3 regions of the Paraburkholderia megapolitana genome follow, and region 1 is predicted to be linked to each of the others. Evidence: riboswitches for the same ligand, from Rfam matches in the RefSeq annotation. Region 1 holds a riboswitch; each other region holds the start of a gene.
The links. A riboswitch is a leader RNA that binds a small molecule or an ion and turns the genes downstream of it on or off. The one in region 1 is predicted to bind cobalamin.
Positions count from the first base shown of each region.

Region 1 (5,460 bases):
GCGAGATCGAAGTGGCGATGTTGTCGTTGAGCGGGTTTTCAACGCGCGCGATTGCGGAGAAACTCGCGATCTCGTTCGAGACCGTGCGCGCGCACAAGAAACACATCTACGCGAAGCTCGGCATCGGCTCGCAGTCGGAACTGTTCGCGATGTTCTACGAGCCGGGACATCGCGAGAGCGATATCCCGGCGTAGCGGTGTCGCCGCTTACGGCGTTACAGCGTTACGGCGTCCAGCGATGCACGATGATGCTTGAGTCGTTGTAGTTATCTTTGGTGATCACGTACTGCCCGGTCGACTGCAGATACGCTCTGAGCCCATACATCGAATCGACGTCGTTACCGACACTCACGGTGCTCGGGCTCGCATTGATCAACGTTGTGTCGAGGTTGCCGGTGGTGAGATTGAACACGTCGATGTTAGGCACGGTGTGCACGTATCCGGCGAACAGATAGTTGCCGGCCGCCGTAATCGACTTCGGATTGGCGACGGTGAGCACAGGGTTAGGCTTGGTCATGTTGCCCGCGGCCCAGCCGTGATACACCTCGATCCGCGTGCCGATCGACGTCCAGTCGATGCTGCCGATAATGCCTTGCGCGAGGATCATCGTGTCGCTCTCCGCGAGGTAGATGATGCGCGTCATCGGTCTGACGCTAAGCGGAATGTAGAGCGCGATGCCCGGTCCCCACGATGGCTTGCCGGTAGCATCGAAGCCAATCAATGGATAGTGATAGATGTGGTTCGTCCGGTCGAGACCGGCCCAGATGTCTCCCTTGCTATCGATAGAAAATCCACCCGTGATCGGTGCCGTCGTATTGAACGCCGTACCCGGAATCGACGCATCCGGTATCGCGACATAGCCGTTCGCAGCGTTGAAGTGGAACAGGTAGAAGATCGCCGGGTTCTGTCCTGACGCAACCAGAATGCGGTTGCCGCCTACCGAGACAATCTGCCCGAAGTGCTCGTCGCGCTGCGTATCGTTGATGTTGAGGCGCGGATCGGATGGATAGTCGATCGGATCGACGGTGTTCGCAACGAAGGTTCCTCCGGCGGTGCCCGTGTAGATGTTAGTGCCGCTATAGAAGTACGCCCCGTCCGTACCCGGATCGGGTGCGCCGACGCCCTCGAAGTTCAGCGACTGCAGTGTCCATTGCAGGACGCCTTTGTTGTAGGCGTGAATATCGGTGCCGCCGTCGCGGCCGAGATCCCAGCCGCCGCCCCATGGATTGTTCAGCACATAGAAGTTGCCGGCGGAGTCCTTGCCGATACCGGTGACGCGCGTGAAGCGCTTGTCGCCGACCTGGCCTTTGATACCCGTCGTGTTGTCGAGATATCCGCCTTTGATCCCAAACGTACCGACCTGAAATGGAATGAGCCAGGTGTTGTAGACCTTGATGTTCATGTCCGGCCCTTCGTCGCCGACAACGAGCAGTTGTTTCGTCGTGTCGAAGAACAGCGCCGAAGGTTTCGCACCAGTGGGCATCTGGATGGTGTTCATCGCCGTGCCGGTGGAACTGAATTCGGCGATTGTGCCTGCGCTCTTCTGGGCGACCCAGAGATTGCCGGAGCTGTCGATGGCGAGCGCACCTGGCGACGTCACGTTGATGTCCTGCTGCCAGACACCGTCTGTGGTGTAGACGCGGACCCGATTGCCAGGCAGGTCGCTCGCATACAGCACCGAGCCCGAGGTGGCGAGCCCGGTCACGACATCGGCATGGGTTTCGGTTGTGTCCGCACTGACGTTGATGAGTACATCGCGCGTTTGCGTGGTGCGGTTGTAGCGTCCCACTGCGCCGCTGCCGTACACGTTGTTGAATTGCAAGGCGGCGAAGATCGATGTGGCGTTGCCGGTAATGGCGCTGCCCTGGAACTCGTTGTGCAGGCCAAACGAGCCGATGCTCTTGCCGCTCTGATAGAGCGCAACACCACCTTCGTTTTCATCCCAGAACGACGCCGTGTAGATGACGCCTTCGGGCGCGACCCACATCGAGCGCGCGGTACTGCCCACATGCGTGGCGTCGGTGCCGAAGGTGTTGGCGATCCAGTCGGTGGTGTACTGCTGCGCCTGACATACCGGCGCGATCGCAGCGATCAGCACGGCGGAAAGAAACGCGGAATAGATGCGATGCTTGATCATCGGTGAATCCTCTCAGCAGTATTGTTTTTCCCTGACCTCCCAATATAGTTCGCGAATCGCGAACATGGGTGATGTTGCGATGACAATTGCACGAGAATATCGACGCGTGTTGCATGCGACGATGTTCGCAAGCCTTACACGCGCGTTAGATTGTGCGAGTGCGATGAAGAGCTGCGCACCATGTGCGTGCGCAACGGACATGCAAATGAAAGTCGAGCCTTATGCGGAGCGCATGCAGGAGATGAGCGACGCGCAGATCGATCCCACTATCTATGCAGCGGGCCACCAGACCCAGCCGCGCGTCGAACGTTGCAATTCGATGCGCGAGAGCGGGCCGATTTCGATTCGCGTGTAAGCAGTGAGCGGTGCACGTAGCGCATGCAGTAGCGCGGCGCGTATCACGACAGCATGCGTGACCGCGACGACGGCAGGCACATCGGCAAGTTGTTCGAGCCACTGCGCAACCCGCGTCGATACCGTGGCGAACGATTCTCCATCGGGCGGCGCGGCATGGGGATCGGTACTCCAGGCGGAGAGCATCGGCAGCTCGTCTGTTGCGATGTCCGCGACGCGCTGGCCATGCCAGCGACCGTAACTCATGTCGGCAAGCGCAGGTGCGATGTCGGCGGTGAGATTCAACGCTGCGGCCGTTTCGCGAGCACATGGGGCAGGGCTGCTGAACACGAGCGCATCGCGAGGCACATCGAGTTGTGTGCGATACGCATGCGCGTCGTCTTGACCGCGCGCATCGAGTGGATCGTCGGCGGGGAAGCGGCCGCTGCGCATCGCGGCGGTCGCTGCATGACTCACTAGCCATAACCGCGTGTGCATTGCGCTGATCTCCCATGAAGCATGTGCCGCGAAGTTTAGCGCGTAGAATAACGCCGCTGAAGCAAGGAAGCCGGTGCAAGTCCGGTGCGGTCGCGCCACTGTAATCGGTTCAATGAAGAACCGGAAGCCAGACCCTCGCTTCGCGTCATCTTTTTCTCACGACCACCACGACTATCGGGGCGCGTAACCCCAGGAGAAGTCCGTCATGACCGATGCTGTTTTCAAACCGGCTGTCCAGCCGGTGCCGATCCCTCTGCGTGAATTGCTGCCGTGGATTATCTTCGGCGGCCTGCTGCTGTTACTGGCGATCTACTTCGTCGGCGCCGAAGAGGGCGCGACGTCGTTGATCCCCGGCATGTACGTGCACGAGTTCGTGCACGACGGCCGCCATCTGCTCGGCTTTCCTTGCCACTAACCGGGAGTCGACATGGTCGGTAGATTGTTGATGCGCGGGATGCTCACGGGCATCGTCGCGGGATTGCTCACGTTCACTTTTGCGAAGATCGCCGGCGAACCGCAGGTCGATCAGGCGATCTCGTTCGAAGAGAAGGCCGATGCGGCGAAGGGCGAAGCTCCCGAACCGGAAATTGTCAGCCGTCACACGCAGGCGGGGCTCGGTTTGTTGACCGGTGTAGTCGTGTATGGCGCAGCGGTGGGCGGGTTGTTCTCGCTCGTGTTCGCGTATGCATATGGCCGCTCGGGTCGGCTCGGTGCACGTGCATTGTCGGCGTTGCTCGCGCTCGCAGCGTTCGTCGCGATCGTGATCGTGCCGAATCTCAAGTACCCGGCGAATCCTCCGTCGATCGGCGACCCCGAGACGATCGGCTATCGCACGGGCCTGTTCTTCCTGATGATCGCGATCTCGCTGGCGGCGACGGTGTTTTCGTTGAAGCTGCGCCGTCACGCGGCGGCACGCTTCGGTGCGTGGAACGGAGCGATCGTGGCAGGTGCGGTTTTTATCGTCATCATCGCGGCCGTGCAACTTGGTCTACCGTCGATCAACGAAGTGCCGGTTGCATTCCCCGCTGCGCTGCTGTGGAAATTCCGCCTCGCGGCGCTTGGCATGCAGGCGATCATGTGGACGACGATCGGGTTGCTGTTCGGTGCGCTCGTCGAGCGTGCACAGCAGAGCTCGCGCAACGTGTTGCCGGCCGGGCTGTGAACGGTTGAAGTCGAGAAGTCGAGCGAGCGCGACATCGGCGAAATCCTGCTGCGCGTTGCTGCTTCACATCGGCGCGGGCCGATGTTGCCGCAGCAGTCCATCGCGAATGAACTGCGCGAGTTCGCGTCCGGCCGGGTTGGCGCCCTGCGCAGGAAATCGCAGGCTGATCGCGAACGGCGGAAGTTCGGGCAGTTGAGCATCCGCGCTGAGAATGTCGAGATCGGCGGGCACGGTCGACGTCAGCCACGCGGTCACAGCGAGCCCGCTGCGCACCGTCGCGGTGGTCGCTTCGATGTTGCCGCTCTCGAAGACCGTGCGCCACTCGATGCCACTGCTGCCCAGCGCACCGAGCACGGTCTGCCGGAATGCGCAGGTGTCGCTCACCATCGAGACCGGCAGCGGTCGCTTCAGATGCGCGCTGCCGCCGCGCGCGCCGACCCACACCAGGCGTTCGACACGCAGACATTCGCCACTTGCTTCGGTTGCAGGTTCTTCGATCACTGCGACATCGAGCGAACCGCGCGCCAGTGCCTCCGCGAGTTCCGGCGATGAACCGCAGACAATCGCCATCTCCACGTTCGGCCACGCTTCGGTAAACGCCTTGAAGATCGGCGCGAAGCAGGCGCCGACCAGATCGTAGGGGACACCCAGGCGCACCTGGCCGAGTATCGGACGGGCCGCCATATCCGCCCAGATTTCATCGTTCATGCCGAGCAGGCGTTTCGCCTTGCCGAGAAAGCGCTCGCCGACCTGGGTCAGTTCGAGCTGGCGTCCGACGCGATCGAACAGGTCGCAACCCAAAGCCTCCTCGAGGCGCTTGATCTGCTGGCTCACCGCGCCTTGGGTCAAATGCAGGCGGTTGGCGGCAACGGTCATGCTGCTGTGGTCGGCAACCACAACGAAAGTGCGCACCAGTGCGAGGTCGAGATTTCGGTTCATCGTCACATTATATTGTCTAATGTGAATCATCAGAAACTTTCGATTTTCTAATGTGAACGAGATGACTACAGTGACGTTTTGCTCCGGAACGCTGCCATGTCCTTCGTCGCCACCTCGACCGGCTCGATCGCACCGTTGATCCTGTTTGCCGCCGTTGCCACCGTGACGCCCGGCGGTGCGACGGCGCTCGCCACTGCGTCGGGCTCGCAGTTCGGCTTTCGCCGCTCGATTCCGTTGATGGCGGGCATCGCGCTGGGGCTTGCGTCGCTGGCCGCCGCTGCCGCCGCCGGTCTCGCTGGCGTGCTGCTGGCCGCGCCCGTGCTGCAGACCGGCATGAAGGCGATCGGCAGCGCATATCTGCTGTGGCTGGCGTGGCGGGTCGCGCGCAGCGG
Region 1 covers NZ_CP041745.1:2,797,136-2,802,595, reverse strand. The annotation lists gene FNZ07_RS25755 (response regulator transcription factor) at 1-194, shown strand, start outside; gene FNZ07_RS25750 (SMP-30/gluconolactonase/LRE family protein) at 223-2,136, opposite strand; gene FNZ07_RS25745 (histidine phosphatase family protein) at 2,407-2,967, opposite strand; cobalamin riboswitch at 2,982-3,124, shown strand; gene FNZ07_RS25740 (CbtB domain-containing protein) at 3,173-3,382, shown strand; gene FNZ07_RS25735 (CbtA family protein) at 3,395-4,129, shown strand; gene FNZ07_RS25730 (LysR substrate-binding domain-containing protein) at 4,193-5,068, opposite strand; gene FNZ07_RS25725 (LysE family translocator) at 5,165-5,460, shown strand, end outside.

Region 2 (5,460 bases), on a different replicon from region 1:
GACACCCAGCCCAGCCCCAGTCCTTCCGCGCGTGCGGCGAGCCACATGTTCTGGATCGCGCACGCCACCGATGCGAGATCCATCTCCGGCAGTGTGCGTCGTCCGAACACATGCTTCTCGCGACCGTCCATCAAACCGACGACCAGCAGCTCGGCGCAATCGAGCATGCCCTCGACTTTCAGCTTCATGAACTCGTCGCGCCGCTTGCCGAGCGCATCGGCGGTTTTCAGGCGTTCGCGCTCGACGATCGCATGCAGCGCGTGACGCAGTGCGCCATCGGTAATGCGCGTGATGCGCCAGGGCTGCATATAGCCGACGCTCGGCGCGTGATGTGCGGCGTCGAGCAGACGTTGCAGGGTGGCTGGATCGATCGGATCGCGCACGAAATGGCGCATGTCGCGCCGTTCGTAGATCGCGCGATAGACCGCCGCGCGTTCGCTGTCGTCAAAGGGTTTCGCCATGGAACAGGGCGGCCGTGAAAGCCGGATTGGACGGCCAGTAGCCGTGCATATAGGTCGCGACGATCGAACCCGAGCGGTATACGGACTCGCCGCCCGCGGCCGGCCCCATGGCGTGCGGCCGGGTGGCGGTCAGTACGGGGTCGAGCGGGGTGGTCATCTGCGTGTAGTGAAACGTATGGCCTCTCAGTGTGCCGTGTCGCCCGTCCAGTTGTTGCATGCCGAGCGCCGCGAGCCGCGCCTGCATCGTTGCGCGGCCGGGTAGCAGTCCGAGCATCGGTGTCTGCGTGCCGTCGCTGTCCGTCAGGCTGTCGAGCAGGTAGAGCATACCGCCACATTCCGCGACGATGGTTTTTTTCGCTGCTGCATGTGCGTGAAGCGAAGCTGCCGTGCAAGTGCTACGTGCGAGCGTGGCGGCGTGTAGCTCAGGGTAACCACCTGGCAGGTAAAGCGCGTGAGCGTCGGTTGGCACGGCTTCGTCGGCGAGCGGCGAGAAGAACGCGAGCGTTGCGCCGAGCGTTTCGAGTAGCGCGAGATTCGCCGGATAGATAAAGGAGAACGCGGCATCGCGTGCGACGGCAATCCGCATTCCGTCGAGCAGCCGCGGGAGCCGGGTGCTTCCATGCGCAGCGGATGCGGGGGTGAAATCGACGATGGGCGGCAGGGTGGCGAGCGCGGTTGCGGCGAGTGCATCCGCTACACGGTCGAGTCGCGCATCGAGATCGTCGATTTCGTCGGCGTGCCGTAGGCCCAGGTGGCGGTCGGGGAGTTCGATGGCGGCTTCGCTTGCCATGTGACCGGTCCACGCGATGTCCTGCGGCAAGGCTTCCTGCAGCAGTTGCGCGTGGCGAGCCGAGCCCACGCGATTGGCGAATACGCCATGAAACGGGACCTGCGGGCGGAATTTTGCGAGTCCAAAGGCGATCGCGCCAAATGTCTGCGCCATCGCTTTCGCCGAAATGACCGCGACGACCGGCACGCCGAACGTTGCGGCGAGATCGGCGCTGCTCGGTGTGCCGTCGAAGAGACCCATCACCCCTTCGATCAGGATCAGATCCGCCTGCGCCGCAGCCTCGGCGAGCAGGCGGCGACACGCGTCCTCACCGACCATCCACAGGTCGAGCGATTCGACCGGCGTGCCGCTTGCACGCTCGAGGATGGTGGGGTCGAGAAAGTCGGGGCCGGTCTTGAAGACCCGCACGCGTCGCCCAAGCCGCCGATGATAACGAGCGAGCCCTGCCGTGACCGTCGTCTTGCCCTGACCCGATGCAGGCGCGCTGATGAACACTGCGGGACATGCCGGCATCGCTCAGAACTCCACGCCGCGTTGCGCCTTCACGTGCTGCTCGCGATACGGATGCTTGACGAGGCGCATTTCGGTGACGAGATCGGCGGCTTCGATCAGCGCATCGGGTGCGTGGCGGCCGGTCACGACGACGTGCAGCGCGGCAGGCCGGGCGGTTAGCACCGCGAGCACTTCATCGAGCGGCAGGTATTCGTATTTCAGCACCGTGTTGAGTTCGTCGAGGATCACCATCTGGTAGTCGCCGCTGTCGATCATGCGGCGTGCCTCGTCCCAGCCTTTGCGCGCGGTGGCGATGTCGGCGTCGCGGTCCTGCGTGTTCCACGTATAGCCGTCGCCCATCGTGACGAAATCGCAGTGCGCCTGGGCGCCGAGAAAATCGCGTTCCGAGGTATGCAGCGCGCCCTTAATGAACTGCACGACGCCAAGCCGCATGCCATGACCGAGTATGCGCACGGCCATGCCGAACGCGGCCGTGCTCTTGCCTTTGCCGTTACCTGTGTTGACGATCAGCAGCCCTTTTTCGACGGTGGCGGTAGCCTGCTTCTTTTCGTGTCCTTCGCGACGCCGTTGCGTCATGCGTTGATGCGATTCGGGATCGGTTTTCATCGGTCGAGGTCCTGGTCGGTGGAAGCGGAGAGAGTGGAGTGAACGAGTGGATCGGCAACGAGTGCGACGGTGACGCCGTCGTGCACCGTCTTGCCGACGATCAGATAACCGTGAGGTGCCGCGAGTCGCGCGCAGGGTTCGCACACACCGTCGATGCCCAGATGCACTCGCGCGGCCGCCGAACGTGCAGGCGGTGCGAGCGGTATAGCGGCGATCTGCATGGGCGTGAAAAGACGCAGTGGCAACGCATGACGTGCGCAGAATTCGAGCAGGCCGGGTTCGTTCGCTTTGGTATCGACGGTAGCGATTTCCCGGATCTCGGCGAGCGAGTGCGTACCGAGCGCGGCACGCAGCGCGGCATCGATCTGATCGGCCGACACATTGCGTCGACAGCCGATGCCGGCGATCAGGGTCTTCATCATAGGTGGATTTCGGATGTGGCGATGCGTGTCGGCAGCTCGACAGCGCAATAGCGATCGCTTATTACCTGGGCGCCGTGTGTCTGTCCCCCGCAGACCTGGCGTTCGGCGTCGTCATCGTCGAGTTCGACGATGACGTTCGCCCCCTCGTCTGGCCGGTATCCGGGCTGGCGGCCTCATGTCGTTGCCTTCCCATCCGCACGCGGCGGACAGTGGCTTCGAACGACATGTGCGGCTCGAAGGCCGCGGGCCGTTTACCGTTGCGGGGACAGCACAGGTTGAGCGCAATGCGCGCTTTCTGTTTCCCGTTTAACTGCACACGCGAGCGCGCGTGCGGGCACCAAACGAGCGCATACGATATCACAGGGCAACACAGTGCCTTCCTTGACGCAGCAAGGCCGGCGGCCTACACTCGCACGCACTCTGGTGCTCGCGTGCGCGCCTCCCGCGCACGCAGTTAAACGGGAAACAGGGCGTCCTCCCACCGCGGAACGGACCAACCTGTGCTGCCCCCGCAACGGTAAGCGAAAGCAGCGCGCAAGCGCTGCAAGACCGGCTTCGCTGCATGCACATCAACTCGCATGCAATCGACCACTGCGCGACATGAGCGTCGCGTGGGAAGGTGAAGCGGTTCATTCGTTAGCCCGGATACCGGCCAGACAAAATGGGTTCGCGCCGCGGGGATGCGGCGTGTCGTCCACGATTTCCTTGTGTTTCCATTCGCGCCGTACTCCGCGTCATCGTCCCCGCGTTTCGTCTTCTACTGGCCTGTCACGGCGGCGTTCTGTCGTATGGACGAGCAGTTGAACGACGTATCGCGAAGCACGTGGCGGAGCCCTCCGGTGGCGTGGACACACGCGGGTTGTCGGCGAATCCCTCACCGCCACCACGGAGCAGCGATGCAGACACAGATGCGCAAGATTCCCGCCACGATCGTCACGGGCTTTCTCGGCAGCGGCAAGACGACGTTGCTGCGACACATTCTTCAACATGCAGGCGGCCTGCGCATCGCGGTGATCGTCAACGAGTTCGGCGAACTCGGCATCGACGGGGAAATTCTCAAGGGCTGCGGTATCGGTTGCGATGAAGACGGTCGCGAAACGGCGGGCCAGGTCTACGAACTCGCGAACGGATGTCTGTGTTGTACCGTTCAGGAAGAATTTCTCCCGGTCATGGAGCAGCTTCTCGAACGGCGCGAGCAGATCGATCACGTGTTGATCGAGACCTCCGGGCTCGCGTTGCCGAAGCCGCTCGTGCAGGCATTCAACTGGCCGACGATCAAGAACAGCTTCACCGTCGATGCTGTCGTCACGGTGGTCGATGGGCCGGCTGCCGCGAGCGGCCAGTTCGCGGACAATCCGGTCGCCGTCGATGCGCAGCGCAAGGCCGATCCGAATCTCGATCACGAATCGCCGCTGCACGAACTGTTCGAAGACCAGCTTGCTTCTGCCGATCTTGTGATTCTCAACAAGACCGACCTGCTCGACGACACGCAGCAGGCCGCTGTCGAAGCGCTGCTCCGCGAAGAGATTCCTGCGCAGGTGAAGGTCGTCCGCGCGCAGAATGGTCAACTCGACCTGCACGCGTTGCTCGGGCTCGAGGCGGCGTCGGAAACCACGATTCATCTGCGGCACGATCACCACGGTTCCGCCGACGATCCCGATCATCATCACGACGACTTCGATTCGGTGGTGGTGGAATGTACGGCGCTATCGCGCGAGGCGACGATCGTCGCGTTGCAGCAGCTCGTCGAGACGCACACGATCTATCGTGTGAAAGGTTTCGCGGCATTGCCGGGCGCACCGATGCGGCTTGTAGTGCAGGGTGTGGGAGGGCGTTTCGACAGTTACTTCGATCGGCGCTGGAGAGCGGACGAACAAGCGGCCGAGCCGCAGAAGAGCCGCTTCGTGCTGATCGGCGAAGATCTCGACCAGGCCGCGCTGCAGCGCGCATTCAATGCCGCGTTGAATTCTGCGGTACACGCCGAAGCACAGCGGGCCTGACGCGCCATGCATCTGCTGCGTACCACGCCGGGTGGCTTCGTCGATGACACAGCGGGTGTCGTCCGGATCGATCAGCAGCCTGCGGACATCGTGGTGCTCAGCTCGGCCGATACCACGCTGTCGTTGCTCGCGAGCGTCGTAACGCGGCTCGGTCCAGACTTCCCGAGCGTGCGGCTCGCCAACGTGACTTATCTGCGCCAACCCGCGTCGGTCGACTTCTATGTCGACGACGTGCTGCAACATGCGCGCGTCATCGTGGTCGACCATCTGGGCGGTGAAGCCTACTGGCCGTACGGCATCGAACAGATGGTCGCGCTTGCCGCGAGGCGTGGGCAGATGCTGGCGATGTTTTCCGGCGATCTCCAGGAAGACCCGAACCTGGTCGCCAAAAGTACCGCCGATGCCGCGCTATGCGAGCGGCTATGGCGCTATCTGCGCGAAGGCGGTCCGCAGAATGCCGAGGCGTTTTTGCGCTGCATCGCCTGGCAGGCGTTCGGCTGGGGTAGCGAGCCCGCATTACCGCGACCGCTGCCGGCTGCGGCGCTGTATCACCCGCAACATGACCTGCCGACTATCGAAGCGTGGCAAACACGCTGGCGGACGCACACTGCTGTTGATCACGCGCCGGTCGTCGCAATCCTGTTCTATCGCGCGCATCTGCAGGCGGC
Region 2 covers NZ_CP041743.1:2,541,157-2,546,616, forward strand. The annotation lists gene bluB (5,6-dimethylbenzimidazole synthase) at 1-461, opposite strand, end outside; gene FNZ07_RS10825 (cobyrinate a,c-diamide synthase) at 445-1,764, opposite strand; gene cobO (cob(I)yrinic acid a,c-diamide adenosyltransferase) at 1,768-2,370, opposite strand; gene FNZ07_RS10835 (cobalamin biosynthesis protein) at 2,367-2,792, opposite strand; cobalamin riboswitch at 2,926-3,149, opposite strand; cobalamin riboswitch at 3,197-3,463, shown strand; gene cobW (cobalamin biosynthesis protein CobW) at 3,689-4,792, shown strand; gene cobN (cobaltochelatase subunit CobN) at 4,799-5,460, shown strand, end outside.
Region 2: it holds a riboswitch for cobalamin, as region 1 does, so the genes downstream of both, FNZ07_RS10835 (cobalamin biosynthesis protein) here and FNZ07_RS25740 (CbtB domain-containing protein) in region 1, are expected to answer to the same signal.

Region 3 (5,460 bases), 270 kb from region 1:
CACGACATCGGTCACGAGGTTGCGGATGCCGCCCAGCAGACTGGCGCCGCCCGAATCGATGATCTTCTTGAGCGCCGCCGGATTGCCGAGCAGCGTGTTGGTCGGCGATACCGCATCGGTGAAGAGCGACAGGACGAACCGCGCGCGTTCCTTGCTCTTGTCGTCGAGCGTCGAGCGGTCGACAAAGCCTGTCAACGCGTTGCGCCATGCGACATAGCCTTGCATCGCCATGCGATACAGCGAGTTGCTCTGCCACGCCGGATCGGTGAAACGTTTGTCGCCCTGCGAGGGCGCGAGGTCCGCACTGCCACCTAATACCGCCATCAGATCGCGAGCGAGTGCCGCTTCCTGCTCGAGAAGCAAGGCCGGTTGCCGCAGCGCCTGGGTGCCGATCTGTTGCGCGGTAGCAAGAATGTCGCGTGGCCGCAGCCCCACGAACGGATTCGGTCCGAGCATGCCTTCCGCGGCAGATGCCGCAACGTCGTTCGCCTGCTCGCTGCGTGTCGTGCTTTCGTCATGTGCCGCCATGGTGCTGCTCCTCAAACGTCTCTGTCTGGTTAGCCTGGTTGTGCGATCCGAAGGCTTACGCCGCCGCCACGAGCATCGCCAGGGTTTCGGCGATCAGCGCCGGCTTGTCTTCGTTCTCGATCTGCAATTCGTTCATCGTCTTGACGATGATCCGGCCACCGCCCTTCTTTTCCACCGAGACCAGCGTCACGCGATTTCTCACGCGCGCACCCGCCTTCACCGGCGTCATGAAGCGCACCTTGTCGAGCCCGTAGTTCAGCCCGGCCGATGCATCCGCGGGAATGATGCCGACCTCGATCGCGGCCGCCGCCAGCAGCGACAGCGTCAGATAGCCGTGCGCGATCGTGCCGCCGAACGGGCTCTCGCGTTTCGCGCGCTCCACGTCCACGTGAATCCACTGCCGGTCGCCGGTACACGCCGCGAAGGCGTCGATGCGTGCCTGATCGACGGTGACCCAGTCCGATACGCCCAGTTCGCGGCCAACGAAATCGTCGATCGTGGCGACGCTGTATCCATTGATGCTCATCGTGTCTGCTCCTTAAGGCCGGTCACGCGAACTGTTCGCGCAACCACTTCTTGTTGGTTTTGCCGACGCTCGTTTTCTGAAGTGCTTCGACGAACTTGACGATCTGCGGCACCGCGTACTTCGAGATCCGCCCGGTCTTGCAGAAACCCATCACGTGTTCCTTGACACCGTTTTCAGTCAGCGCCGCGCCCGCCTTCAGCACCACGAGCGCCACCGGCCGTTCGCCCCATTTGTCGTCCTTGATGCCGATCACGGCGACTTCCGCCACATCGGGGTGCTGCGAAATCAGGCTCTCGATTTCAAGCGACGAGATCCACTCGCCGCCCGACTTGATGACGTCCTTGATGCGATCGGTGATCTGGATGTTGCCGGTCGCGTCGATGTTCGCGATGTCCTGGGTATGCAGGTAACCGCCAGCCCAGAGTTGCGTGGAGGCATCGGGATTGTTCAGGTAGCCCTGCGTGAGCCACGGTGCACGAGCGACGATCTCGCCGTAGGCCTTGCCGTCGTGCGCAACGTCTTCCATGTTCTCGTTGACGATGCGCAGATCGACGAGCGGAATGGGGAAGCCGGTCTTGCAGCGCAAGCGCACCTCTTCATCGCGATCGAGCGGCCCGGTGTGCGGCGGAAGTTGCGCGAGGCTCAGCACGGGGCACGTCTCCGACATGCCGTAGCCGACGAAGATATCGATGCCGCGCTCGAGCGCCGCGCTCGCAAGACCATGTGGCAACGCGCCGCCGCCGATGATTACCTTCCATTTGCTGAAGTCCGCGTGCTTCGCGGTATCGCACGAAAGCAGCATGTGCAGGATCGTGCCGACGCAGTGCGAAAACGTGACGCCTTCGTCGCGGATCAGTTGTACGAGACGCTCGGGCACATAGCGGCCCGGATAGACCTGCTTCACGCCTAGCAGCGTCGCGATGTATGGCATGCCCCAGGCGTGCACATGGAACATCGGCGTGAGCGGCATATAGACGTCGCCGCGGTGAAAACGCTGGCCCGACATCGGGCTTGCAAGCGCCGCCATCAAGGTCAGCGTGTGCAGAACCAGCTGACGATGCGAGAAGTACACGCCCTTGGGCAGGCCCGTGGTACCGGTCGTATAGAACGTGGTGGCCCGGGTGTTCTCGTCGAAGTCGGGGAAGTCGTAGCTCGTGGCGCCGGCCGCGAGCATTTCCTCGTATTCGGCGGCGAACGCAATGGTGTGCGCAGTCGGTTCACCACCCGGCTCATCGATCCACACGAACGTGCGCACCGTTTCGAGTTGATCCTTGATCGCTTCGACCACCGGCAGGAAATCGGTGTGAACGAACAGCACCTCGGCGCCGGCGTGGTTGATCGTGTAGGCGATCTCGGCCTCCGACAACCGGACGTTGACTGTCTGCAGCACGGCACCCATCATCGGGACCGCGAAGTACGCCTCCAGATAGCGGTGGCTGTCCCAGTCCATCACCGCCACCGTGCTGCCGTGCCGCACGCCGAGCCCGTCGAGGCCATTGGCGAGTCGCGCAATGCGTTCCTGCAGCGTGGTGTAGGTCATCCGCAGCTTGCCGCGGTAGACGATTTCCTGGTCCGGTGCCTGAACGAACGACGTATGCAGCAACTGCTTGATCAGCAGCGGATAGGCGTACGGGGAAGGCGTGATGTCTTGCACGGCGTCCTGCATCTAAATCTCCTTGAGTCGAGAAATCGATCGGGCTGACACAGGCTGTGGGTACGTATCGCGTGCGGTGGCATCCCGGTTGATGCCATCATCGATTTGATCAGGGGGACGGACTATCCCCGAACAGGGGAGCGTTATGGGGGTAGGCGCGCCGCGGAGATTGCGGCGCAGACGGGGCCGTTGCAAAAGCGCGTCGTAAAAGCCCCGCGTTTGCCCGAAAAGATTGACTGCGCCGCGCGGGAATCGTTACGCTCTCGCCTCGATGGTTCCCGTGATGGGGATAAAAGGGAACGCAGTAGTCGCGTCGATGGATCGACGCTTCGAGTCTGCGGCTGCCCCCGCAACTGTAAGCGGCGAGTCCGTGCCAATCGTGACCACTGGGAAACCGGGAAGGTCGGCACCGGGCGGCGACCCGTGAGCCAGGAGACCTGCCATCAACCGAGGTCCTGCAGCCGCGCCGGGCGGGGTGTCCCGAAGCGCGAGCACCGCATGATGCGGTTGCGTGTTGCAAGGACGGCTCCGACCTCTGGATCTGTCACATGGCTAGCATTATTAGAAAAACCTCTTTCTTTCAGAAAGCTTTCTTGCGTCGCGTTGCGGGAGTTGCAGGAATCGCGGGAATTTCCGCCGCCCTCGCCCTTTCGTTCGGTGCATCGATCGCACAGGCGGCTGACGATTCGACACCGCCAACGGCGCCGCAGTCTTCCTCCGACACCACGACCACGCTGCCGAACATCGTCGTCACCGGCGATACGCAGCATCTACCGCAATCGTTCGATCAGCGGTACGCGACGACACACGTTCTGACGCGTCAGGATCTCGACCGGCTCTCGCCCGCCGATCCCAGCATCACGCAGGCGCTCGCTACGCTTCCCGGTGTTACCGTTGCGCAGAACGGCGGGCCGGGCGCGACGGCGTCTGTCAGCATTCGCGGTTCGTCGGGTGCGCAGGTTGCCGTGTTTATCGACGGTATCCGCGTGGGCTCCGCGACCACGGGCACAGCGGAATGGGCCGATCTGCCGGCTTCAGCCTTTGAGCGCGTCGAAGTGATTTCAGGCCCCGCGGCCGCCTCGTTCGGCGCCAACGCGGTGGGCGGTGTCGTGCAGTTGTTCACACGCCACTCGGCGAATCAGCCCAACCAGACGATGATTTCCACCGGTGGTGGCTCGAACAAGACGTTCGATACGCAGATTCGTACGTCTGGCAGTGTCCCTTCGACAGGCCCGCTTGCTGCGCTTGCCGGGCTCACTTATTCGTTGGGACTGCACGACTACAACACGGCCGGGATCGATACGACCCAGCCTTACGCATACGGTCACGAAGCAGGCCGCAATCCGTACCACGCGCAGGATATCGACGGCCGGCTCGGCTATGCGCACGGCGACTGGTCGATTTCCACGTTCGCGCTTTATCACCGGTCGGACCTCTCGTACGACAATGCGGGCGGCGACAACCGGCAACTCGATCACCAGTTGACGACGGGCGTCGCATTCCACTGGGACATCGCACCGGACACGCAGTTCGACCAGTCCGTCGGTTACGCGAACGACCGCCAGTTTTACTACACCAACAGCCCGGGTATTTCGAGCGACAAGATCGACTCGACGCGCCTCAGCACATCGACGTCGCTCACGCATCAGGAAAAGGGCTTCCGGTTATTCGGCCTGCCGCTGTCGGGTGAGACGAAGCTTGCCTACGACTTCTCGCGCGAACAGGCCTTCCTGCCCGTCGATATCCCAACCGGCGTGCCGACGCGCAATGACTCCGCGGTGTCGCTCCACCAGTCCGCGACGCTCGGCGCGCTCACCGTGTTCCTCGCGGGACGCCATGAGATCGTCGAAGGCCAGTCGGTCAACACCGGCAATGTCGCCGTGTCGTATGCGATCACGCCGGTGTACACGGCGCGACTGTCATACGGCAACGCGTTCCGTCTGCCGACGTTCAACGATCTGTACTACCCGCAATTCGGCAACCCGAATCTCCGGCCCGAGCGCAGCGATTCAGTCGAAGCGGCGCTCGACGCGGCCACTTCGTTCGGCAATTTCTCGGTGGCGATTTACAACACCCGTGTGCATAACCTGATTGCGTATAACTCGGCGACCTTCGCGCCCGATAACATCGGCGAAGCGCGTATTCAGGGCATCGACCTCTCATACAAAGGCACGCTCGGCAAGTCCACACCCGTCAGTCTTGCTGTCGGCATCCTGAATCCGCAGGACATCACCGACCGCAGCTGGCTCAATCGTCGCCCGCGTCAAACGGTCAACCTGAGCGTCGATCACACCTGGGATGAGTTCCACCTGCATGCACTCAGCACGGGCGTCTCTGTGCTGTATGGCGGGACGACGTTTGACGATCAGTTCAATGCGACTTATCTGCCGTCTTATACGCGGGTCGATTTGCGCGCTTCATATCGGGTCAACTCGCATCTCACGGTGTCGGCGAATCTGTCGAATCTGTTCAACCGGCAGTATGTGACGGCGTATGGATATAACACGCTGGGGCGGACGGCGTTTGGGAAGGTTGCTTATACGTTTTAGGTGGGGGAAGTGAGGCCGGCCGTGGTGGTATTCCGGTCGGTACTTACGCGTTTGCGGCGAGACGAAAAGCAGCCTCCGCCTGCACGATAACTATCGTGCACGCCCAGTAGGTAATCCGATTCATAGAGCCGCGCTTTGGGGTCGACTCGACCGGCGCGTTGAGCCCGCTCCAGCCTCCGGCGCATCAACTGACGTCCCCATCG
Region 3 covers NZ_CP041745.1:2,522,698-2,528,157, forward strand. The annotation lists gene FNZ07_RS24490 (alpha/beta fold hydrolase) at 1-528, opposite strand, end outside; gene FNZ07_RS24495 (MaoC family dehydratase) at 584-1,054, opposite strand; gene FNZ07_RS24500 (fatty acid--CoA ligase) at 1,077-2,720, opposite strand; cobalamin riboswitch at 2,964-3,167, shown strand; gene FNZ07_RS24505 (TonB-dependent receptor domain-containing protein) at 3,257-5,257, shown strand.
Region 3: it holds a riboswitch for cobalamin, as region 1 does, so the genes downstream of both, FNZ07_RS24505 (TonB-dependent receptor domain-containing protein) here and FNZ07_RS25740 (CbtB domain-containing protein) in region 1, are expected to answer to the same signal.